One region of the Kitasatospora sp. NPDC059747 genome, then DNA from elsewhere that is predicted to be linked to it. Evidence: riboswitches for the same ligand, from Rfam matches in the RefSeq annotation. Region 1 holds a riboswitch; each other region holds the start of a gene.
What was found. A riboswitch is a leader RNA that binds a small molecule or an ion and turns the genes downstream of it on or off. The one in region 1 is predicted to bind cyclic di-AMP.

Region 1 (3,199 bases):
CAGCAGGAGCAGGAGCAGGCCGCCGAGAAGTACAACGGCGCCAAGGAGCGGGCCGACCAGCTGCGCAAGCAGGCCGACCAGCTCCAGGACCAGGTGGCCCGCGGCCAGGAGCAGATGACCCAGCTTCAGACCGGCCTCGCCGGCGTGGCGGGCGAGCAGTACCGCACCGGCGGCATCGACCCGTCCGTCCAGCTGATGCTCTCCTCCGACCCGAACAACTACCTGGCCAAGGCCTCCAGCGTGCAGCAGGCCACCGCCACCGAGACCGACGCGCTCAAGGGCCTGCTGGACCAGCAGCGCCGCCTGGACCAGGAGAAGGCCGAGGCCGCCGCGGTGCTGGCCTCCCTGGACTCCACCACCAAGGACCTGAACCAGTCCAAGGCGGACGTCAACGCCAAGCTCAAGCAGGCCCAGGACCTCCTCAACTCGCTCAGCGCCTCCGAGCGCGCCGCGCTGAAGGCCCAGCAGGCCCAGGACGACCGCGCCTCGCGCGGCACCGACCGGGTCGACCTGAGCAGCCTGCCGCCGGCCAGCGGCTACGCGGCCGTGGCCGTGGCCAAGGCGATGAGCAAGCAGGGCTCGCCGTACGTGTGGGGTGCCGTCGGCTCCAGCACCTTCGACTGCTCGGGCCTGATGCTCTGGTCGTACGGCCAGGCCGGCGTCTCGCTGCCGCGCACCTCGCAGGAGCAGGGCCACTACGGCACCCGGGTGCCCTCGCTGGACCAGGCCCAGCCCGGCGACCTGGTGATCTACGGTCCCGACATGCACCACGTCGCGATGTACATCGGCAACGGCATGGTGGTGCACGCGCCGCACACCGGCGACGTCGTCAAGGTGATGAAGGCCGACGCGATGCCGATCAACACCATCCGCCGGGTCTGACTCGCCGACACGCCGCGGGCCGGCGCGACGGCCCTGTGATCCGCGCCACCTCCCGAGTGGGGGTGGCGCGTTCGCTTGAGCGCGTTTCCCTGCGTTTCGCCGCGTTCGCGTGACAAGTGATCAGCCTTGCGTGCTGCTGCGATCACCTTCTGTCATCTTCACAAAAGAACTTGGTTATTCTTCCGCCTTTTTTCTGACAAGGATTTGAACCGATCACGGTTCAGTTACTAGGGTCGTGACCCGGACCACCGCACTGTCGATCGCCCAGCCAGGGTGGCGGCGGTGGTTCCCGCCGAGTTCGTGAAGCAGCGGGACGGGTCGAAGCGACCGTCCGACAGGGGAGCCCAGTGACAGGGGGCGCTGTGGAGCGGAGCCGGGGAACCACGTTCCTCCGGGGTGAATCGGCGCCAGGTCGGCCGGTGGAACGGCCGTGAGGCGTCGTAGGGCATGCTTCCGGCCCGAACCCGTCAGCTCACCCGGTAGGCGGACGTAGGAAGAAGGAGTCCGCCTTCGTGGCGTCCCATCGTCGTCCCAAGCCCGCCGGCCGTGCCCGAGTTTCCTTCCTGACCGGAGTTGCCGCGGCAGCCGTCGCCCTCTCCGCGCAGTCCGGCGCCCACGCCGACCCCGCGCCGACCAAGGACCAGGTCAAGGAGCAGGTCGACCAGCTCAACGAGCAGGCCGAGGTGGCGACCGAGCAGTACAACGCCGCCCAGGCCAAGCAGCAGGAGCTGCAGAAGCAGGTCAGCGGCCTGCAGGACCAGGTGGCCCGCCAGCAGGAGCAGGTGACCGACCTCCAGGGCGGCCTCGCCCAGATCGCCGGCGAGCAGTACCGCAACGGGGGCATATCCCCGACCGTCCAGCTGATGTTCTCGTCCAAGCCGGACAACTTCCTCAGCCAGGCCGACGCCCTGAACCAGGCCGGCAGCACCCAGAAGGGTCAGCTGAAGGAGCTCCAGGACCAGCAGCGCAAGCTGGACCAGGACCGCACCGAGGCCCAGGGCAAGCTCGCCGAGCTGGACGCGACCACCCAGCAGCTGAAGGCGTCCAAGGAGCAGATCCAGGGGAAGCTGACGGCCGCCCAGAACCTCTTCAACACCCTGTCCGAGCAGGAGCGCCAGGCCATCAAGGCGGCCGAGGACAAGGCCGCCGCCGATGCCAAGGCCAAGGCCGACGCCGCGAAGGCCCAGCAGGCCGCCGCCGACCGCGCCTCCCGCGACAGCAGCCGCACCGACCTCGGCTCGGCCCCGTCGTCCTCGCCGGTCGCCAAGCCGCCGGCGGCGGGCAGCTCGCGCGGTGCCGCCGCGCTGTCCTACGCCGCCACCAAGATCGGCAGCCCGTACGTCTGGGCCGCCACCGGCCCGAACTCCTTCGACTGCTCGGGCCTGATGGTCTGGGCCTTCGACCAGGCCGGCGTCTCGCTGCCGCGTACCTCGCAGGAGCAGGCCGGCGCCGGGACCCGGATCGGCACGGACCTCTCCCAGGCCCAGCCCGGCGACCTGCTGATCTTCTTCAACGACGCCCACCACGTCGGCATCTACGCCGGCAACGGCCAGGTGCTGCACGCGCCCAAGCCGGGTGCGAGCGTCCGCTACGAGGCGGTCACCAACATGCCGCTCTCGTCCATCGTGCGGGTCTGATTCCCCGCTCGGCTTCCCGCAGGCCCGGCCCTCCTCCCCGGAGGTCCGGGCCTGCGGCGTTTCCTTTCCTCGGACTGGTGTCCGATTCAGGGTCAAATATTCGGGTTGGGAGGGGTTTGGACTCGGTTGCCCGGACTCGCTAACGTCTGCCACCGGACTCCCGCTCCAGGACCGCCCGCTTGGGTGCGGCGGCGGGACCGGTCCGCAGGATTGGAGCAGCCGCCGCCATGCCCGTGCACCGCCGTTCCCAACTGCTCGCCCGTGCGCTGGTGCTGACCGCGGCCGCCACCACCGCCCTGGGCGTCACGACGGGCGGCAGCGCCCAGGCCGCCCCCGGCTCCCCGGACGCGCCCAGCCGCAAGGACGTCAAGGCGCAGGTCGAGCAGCTGTACAACGAGGCCGAACAGGCGTCGGAGAAGTACAACGCTGCGCAGGAGGCCCAGCAGCGGCTCCAGGGCGAGACCACCGTCCTCCAGGGCGAGATCGCCGCCGCCCAGGACCAGCTGAACCAGCTGCGCGGCGACCTCGCCACCGTGGCCGGCGCCGAGTACCGCTCCGGCGGCATGGCGCAGACCGTCCAGCTGATGCTCGCCACCGACCCGGAGGGCTACCTCGCCCGCGCCCGGAGCCTCGACCAGGCGACCGAGCGGCAGAACGAGACGCTGCACGAGCTGGTGACC
Region 2 (3,199 bases), on a different contig from region 1:
TGCGGACGCGGCCCGCGACAGCGCAGGCGGCCGGAGCACGAGGGCATGGTGAACGGCGATGGAGCGCAGGCGCAAGAGGCTTCGCGGCAGGACGGGGAACGCGACACGGAGCGGGACGTGGCTGACGGTGGCCGTGGCGGCAGGCTGTGCGGTGGCGACGCTGACCGCCGTCCCGTCGTGGGCCGGGCAGCGGCCCGACCCCCGTCCGGCCGTGCAGCTCGCGCCGGAGAGCCGGGCCGCGGCGCTGTCCGACTCCGACCTGGAGGTCGTCCGGCTCGACCCCAGCCCCGCGCCGCCCGGCGGCACCACGACCGTGCACGCCTTCGTCGCCAACCTCGGCCCGGACACCACCGCCTCGCCCTTCACCGTGATCGTCACCCTGCCGGAGGAGGTGACGGCGGTGGGCCCGTACTTCCCCGAGAACTGCGAGGCGTTCCTGGGCCGCGAGGTGCGCTGCACCTTCGGCCCCGGCCTGCCCGAGGGACGCAGCGCGACCGCGCTCGTCACGGTGCGGATCTCCCCCATGGCGCATACGGGCCTGCTGACCGGCGGGAAGGTCACGGTGATCAGCCCGGACGACCGGCACCCGCGCAACAACCGGCAGCCGTTCGACATCAGGGTCGTCGAGACGGCTGCCGGTTGAGGTCCGCTACGGCCGGTGACGGCTACCGGTACACGCGGACGTAGTCGGCGGCGAAGGTGATCGGGGCGGTCCCCTGCGGCGCGGGGTGGTACTGCCCCGCGCACACCGACAGGTTGAGGATCAGGTACGCCGAGAAGTTCGCGCCGACGCCCTTGCCGTCCGAGAACACCTTCACGCCGTTGACGTACCAGTCCACCGAGGTGGCGCCGTAGTACGTGCCGATGGTCACCCACTGGTCCTTCGCGACGGCGCTCGCGTTGGTGTAGTAGTCGAAGTTGCCCGGGTTGACGTGGTTGGTCAGCTCCAGGAGGTTCGGGTTGTCGGGGTGGTACTCGAAGGAGTCGATCTCCCCGTTGCCGTTCTTCCAGGTCCACAGGGCCGGCCAGGCGCCGGAGCCGGCCGGCAGCTTGACCCGGGTCTCGGCGTAGTCGCCGGTCTTGACCTGGAAGCCCTCACTGGAGCCCTCGGTGGTGAGGAAGCCCGTGTTCCAGGACTGCTTGCCGTTCTCCAGCGTGTTGCTGCCGGGGGTGGCGGTGAAGGTGGCGACGCCGTTGGCCACGCTGACGTTGTTCGGGTCCAGCCAGTCGAGCTTGTTGTCGTCCGGGTTGTGGTTGCCGTACTTGTACGCGGTGCTCTTGTCGCCGACCCAGCGCTGGCCCCAGTTGATCGGGCCGTTGAACTCGTCGGACCAGGTCAGCGACTTGCCGGCGATCGGGGAGGACGGCTCCGGGGTGCTCGGGGTGGCGGTGGCGCTCGGGGTCTGCGTGGGTGCCTGCGTGGGTGCCTGGGTGGGCGTGGGGGTGGGGGTGGGCATGGCCGACGGGGTGGTGGTCGGGGCCGGGGAGCTGGAGACGACGAGCTGCTGCGACGGCAGGTTGTGCCAGGCGCCGCCGAAGTCCTGCCAGAACCCGAACTGGGTGTAGGTGCCGGCCGGCAGGGCACGCGCGCCACTGGTGAAGGTGTAGCTCCACGGGCAGATCGGCACATTGCTGGCGTTGCCGGGGAAGTCGAGGTTGTTGCCGGCCGCGTCGCGCACGCCGACACCGACGGTCTTGGCGGTGAAGCAGGACGAGGAGTGGACGGTGAGGGTCGCGGTGGCGGCCCGGCCGGCGACCATCGTGGCCGGGGCGAGCCGGTCCTGGGTGACGGTCGGACCGGTGGCGGCCTGGGCGCCGGGCGCGGACTGGAGGCCGAACAGGCCGGCGCCGGTGATGGCGAGCGCGCCGGTGGCGGCGAGGGCGGCGGTGCGGCCGCGGTGGGACGGGCGGGCGTGGCGGGGCGCGGGGCGCCGGGCAGGCTTGTGCATGGGGTGTCCTCTGCGACGCCTGCGAGGTGAGCTGTCGGGTTCGGACTGAGAGGTCGCCCGGCCGCCGGTGGGAACGGCTTCACCCCAAGCCGCGGCCGGCACGCGCGAGGGCGTGCCGGGTCGTGGCGCTGACCTTGGTTCCCCCGCTCCCGTCCGCTGTGGTGCTCGGTTGCCCGCCGTCGGGTGGACGGGACTCGGCGTCCCGGCGGCGGGGTCCGCGAGGGCGGACGCCGTTGCAGGCTAGGCAGTCGGTCCGTGAACGGACAACTCGTCTCGGCCGGTTGTCGCGCAGCTCACAGTCGTGTCGATCAACTACGGTGCGCAGTGGATCAGTTGGCCGGCATCCCGGCGGGCCGTTGATGTTCGGGCGAGCCGGGCACCGATCCGGACCCCGGCGTCCGGCGCCCCGGCGGGTTCGAGGCGGTCGCGCCCGCCGAGCAGCCGGGTGCCGCCGGCCGTCGCGGTGCCGGTGCCGGTGTCACCTGTTGGCCGGCGGTGCCCTGGCGGGCCTTGCGTGGTGACGGTGACGGGGGTGCGTCTTCACTGGCAGTGGCGTGCGAGCTCGCCCGATCGGATAAATTGGAGGTCCGACATCCACCGTCGTGCACAAGAGCACCGCGCCCCCTCCCGCAGAGACGAGGAACCGCCGCACCATGACCGCGCCCCTGCCCGCCTTCGCCGGCCGCACCTACCTCTTCCGGGCCGACAACGGCGCGGCCTTCCGCAACGCCTACTCGGCCGACGGCAAGCGGCTGCGCTGGGAGGGCCTCGGCGAGTCGGCGGGCCAGTGGGAGGACGTGGCGCTCCACGTCGCCGAGGTCGCGCCCGAGGTGTACTTCGTCAGCTGGACGGAGCAGAGCGGCATCACCGTCAGCCACGTGATGGACCTGGTCCGGCTGACGGTGCGCGCGTTCTGGACCTTCGAGGGCGAGGGCGGCCGGGTCGGCGAGCTCCACACGGGGACGCTGGAGCGGGTGGCCTGAGGCCGGCCGGTCCGCGAGGCCGGCGACCGTCGGGCTGCGGAAGCCGGCCGGCTGCAGCGAGTCAGGCCGCGGGGACCGTCCGGCTGCGGGGCCCGGCCGTCAGCCTACGAAGGCCGGCTTCAGGCTGCGGGGGCCGGCTGATTCGGCTGGTTCGGAACCTTGAGGTGCTCGGACAGCCACTCCAGCGAGGACGGCAGCAGCTTGCTCCACGTCTCGAAGTTGTGGCCGCCGGTCTCCAGCATGCTGTACGAGACCTTCATCGGGCCG
Region 3 (3,199 bases), on a different contig from region 1:
GTGACGGTGACCTGGGCCATGGGTGACTCCTCCTCGGGTGCAGAGCAGCAGCATGCCCGCTGGGCCGGGGTTTGACCACGCGAATGCTCCGATGCGCGGAGCCGCGGGTGCGCGCCGGGGGGAGGCGGCACGGACTTCGGAGGCGGGTACGCCGAAGCCCCGGGGAGAGCGACCAGTCTCTCCCCGGGGCGGTGGGCGGGTGACAGATAACAGATGATGAAATCTGTTATCTGTCATCTGTTCGCTGTCATCCGCGATCCGTCACCCGTCCCCGGCGGGACGGTTCCGGAAGGATCCTCAGACGCGGCCGGCGAAGTCCGGCGCCCAGTTGGCGATGGTCTGCAGGCGGACGCCCGAGCTCGGGTTGGCGGCCTCGACGTACTGGCCGCCGCCGATGTAGATGGCGACGTGGTAGACGCCGGAGTCCTGGCCGTTGTTGGACCAGAACAGCAGGTCGCCCGGCTGCAGGCTGTCCAGCGAGACGTGGGTGCTCGCGGCGGCCTGGTCGTTGGCGACGCGCGGGATGGAGATGCCCGCGGCGCGCAGCGCGGCCTGGGTCAGGCCCGAGCAGTCCCAGCCGCCGTTGCCGGTGCCACCGTAGACGTACGCCTGGCCGACCTGCGCCTTGGCGAAGCTGACCGCGGCGGCCATCGAGCCGGTGACGGCCGGGGCCGGGGTCTGCGCCTGGGCGGAGGGCTTGGCGGCGGGCTTCGAGGACGGCTTGGCGGCCGGGGTCTGGGCCTCGGCGGCCGGCTGGGCGTTCACGGCGTTCCCGGCGGAGGACTGGCCCGGCTTCTGCGAGCGGTCGAACCAGTTGAAGTCACCGGACTGGCCGGCCGGAGCCTGGGCGGAGTCGCCGAAGGACAGGTGCTGGCCCGGGTAGATGGTGTCCGGACCGTCGGTCAGGGTGCCGCGGTTCAGATCGTACAGGCGCTGCCAGCCGCCCTTGACGTTGTGCTTGTCGGCGATCGTGGACAGCCAGTCGCCGGCCACGACGGTGTAGTCCGAGGCACCGGCCTGGGTGGTGCCTCCCTGGGTCCAGTCCTGGCGCTTCTGCGCCCAGGTGCCCTTGGCGGAGTCGGCGGCGGCCGGGGCCTGCGCCTGGTCCTGCGCCGGGGCGGCGGGCTTGGCGGCGGGCTTCGGGGCCGGCTTGACGGCCGGGGCGGCCGGGGCGGCCGGGGCGGCCGGGGCGGCCTTCGCGGTGCTCGCGGCGGCGGAGGTGTCGACGGCGGCCGGGGCGCCGCCCGCGGTCAGGCCGGCCTGGACGGAGCACACGGGCCAGGCGCCGGGGCCCTGCGAGGCGAGGACCTTCTCGGCGACGGCGATCTGCTGGTCCTTGGTGGCCTGGTTGGCCTGCGGGGCGTACGAGGTGCCGCCGAAGGCGGCCCAGGTGCTGGAGGTGAACTGCAGGCCGCCGTAGAAGCCGTTGCCGGTGTTGATGCTCCAGTCGCCGCTGCTCTCGCACTGGGCGACCTTGTCCCAGGTGGCGACGGAGGCGGCGGAGGCGGTGCCGGAGGTGAGGCAGGGGATGGTGAGGCCGACGCCGGCGACGCCGAGGGCGGCGATCACGCGGCGGGTGCGGCTGGACAGGCGAGTGCCGTTGGTGGGCAGCATGAAGACGCGGTCCTCTCCCACGCCTGCGAGGTGAGCTGTCGGATTCGGGCCGGAGTTGCCCGGCCGCGCTGTGGCGCGGCTTCACCCCTAGCCCAGGACCGTTCCGTGGATCGGTCCGGGGCGACTTACCTGTGGGTCCCCCGCTCCTGCCGTGGTGCGTTTTCGCGCTTCCAGCGCACCCGACGGCAGGACTCGGCGTTGCGGATGTGCTGGGTCCGTGTGGTCACGAACGGGGAGCACGTTAAGCAGACTTAAGTACGAACTGCAAATACCTGTGATGCGCATCACGGATTATGGAAAGCCACCAAAACTTTCCTTCTCCAAGATCGAAAATGATCGTTTTCTCGCAATAAACCTGCGGATGTGCACAACTGGCAGGTTCTCAGGAATCGCATGACGGGCGGTCACCCGATCGCAAACAATCACAGAACGGACATCTCGCGCATTCGGCTCTTAATTCCCTTACGCCGCAAGCCGAAAGGACCCGGAGCGCGATCGCTCCGGGCCCTTCCGTACGCGTTGTCGGCGGTTACTCGCCGGCGGCCTCCCCGGTCGCCCCGGAGGCCGTCCCACCGGCGGCGTGGGCCGCGCGGGAGCCCTCGGAGGCGGCCTCCGCCGCCTCGGCCTCGGCCTGGGCCTGCGCGGCGGCCAGGGCCTCCGCGGACGGCGCCGGCAGCGCGGCCAGGTACAGCGAGGCGATGAGCTGGCCGACCGTCTGGTAGGCGCCGAGCGGCGCGGCGGACGGGCAGCCGGTCTCCTCGGCGGCCGTGGCGAGCAGCTCGGAGTCCGCCTCCGGGCCGATCACCAGCGGGGCCAGCGCGGGGCGCTGCGAGCCGGTCTCCTTGAGGTGCGCGACGGCGGCGGCGACCGAGCCGGGCACGTCGAGCGCGGCGGGGACGACCGGGACGGCCAGGCGGGCGGCCAGCAGCACGCCGGTGATGCCGGCGGCGGCCGCGGCGTCCTCGCCGCCGACGGTGGTCAGCACGACGCCGTCCGCGGCGGTCGCGATGGCGAACAGGCGGGCGCGGTCGGCGCGGGCCAGCCCGGCCTCGGACAGGCGGACGTGGACGGCCTCGGCCAGCAGCGGGTGCGGGCCCAGCACGTCGGTGACGTGCGCGCCGTACTCGGCGGCGAGTGCGTGGAGTTCGGGCAGGAAGTCGTGCGGGCCGGGCACCAGGGGTACCAGGATCGGTGCCGGGACGCCGGCCTCGGCGGCGGCCGCCAGCAGCTCGCCGATGCTGCGCTCGGTGCCGTCCGCGCCCTCGGCGCCGTCGCCGGGGAGGTAGCCCACCGCGGTCTGGACGCCGTTCTGCTCGCTGCGGACGATCGAGAGCAGCTCCTCGACGACCGAGCGGGACTCGGGCCCGGCGGTCGCGGGCACGGCGAGCACCAGGGCCGGGGAGCCGGACGGGATCTCGGGGCGCTCGGGGCGACGGTGGCGCCCCCGCGCACGGGAGCCTGGAGTGCGAACGGGCAGTGGCGCGCCCGGGATGGCTGCGGTGCTCATGGCGGAGATCGTAGGACATCGGCCCGTCAGGGCTGCAGTCGGCTGCCGTGCCGGTTTCGCGCGAGCGTGGTGTGCGCG

Region 2: another riboswitch for cyclic di-AMP. It lies ahead of ACFV4G_RS08280 (hypothetical protein); the one in region 1 lies ahead of ACFV4G_RS38700 (NlpC/P60 family protein).
Region 3: another riboswitch for cyclic di-AMP. It lies ahead of ACFV4G_RS20105 (transglycosylase family protein); the one in region 1 lies ahead of ACFV4G_RS38700 (NlpC/P60 family protein).

What each region holds. Positions count from the first base shown of each region.
Region 1 is NZ_JBHWGV010000151.1:11,264-14,462, forward strand. Features, by position in the region: gene ACFV4G_RS38695 (NlpC/P60 family protein) at 1-882, shown strand, start outside; cyclic di-AMP (ydaO/yuaA leader) riboswitch at 1,231-1,384, shown strand; gene ACFV4G_RS38700 (NlpC/P60 family protein) at 1,395-2,519, shown strand; gene ACFV4G_RS38705 (NlpC/P60 family protein) at 2,747-3,199, shown strand, end outside.
Region 2 is NZ_JBHWGV010000013.1:12,187-15,385, reverse strand. Features, by position in the region: gene ACFV4G_RS08285 (hypothetical protein) at 152-643, shown strand; gene ACFV4G_RS08280 (hypothetical protein) at 666-1,949, opposite strand; cyclic di-AMP (ydaO/yuaA leader) riboswitch at 1,951-2,123, opposite strand; gene ACFV4G_RS08275 (MoaF N-terminal domain-containing protein) at 2,603-2,932, shown strand; gene ACFV4G_RS08270 (alpha/beta hydrolase) at 3,052-3,199, opposite strand, start outside.
Region 3 is NZ_JBHWGV010000043.1:8,177-11,375, reverse strand. Features, by position in the region: gene ACFV4G_RS20110 (hypothetical protein) at 1-20, opposite strand, end outside; gene ACFV4G_RS20105 (transglycosylase family protein) at 298-1,635, opposite strand; cyclic di-AMP (ydaO/yuaA leader) riboswitch at 1,622-1,781, opposite strand; gene ACFV4G_RS20100 (hypothetical protein) at 2,144-3,121, opposite strand.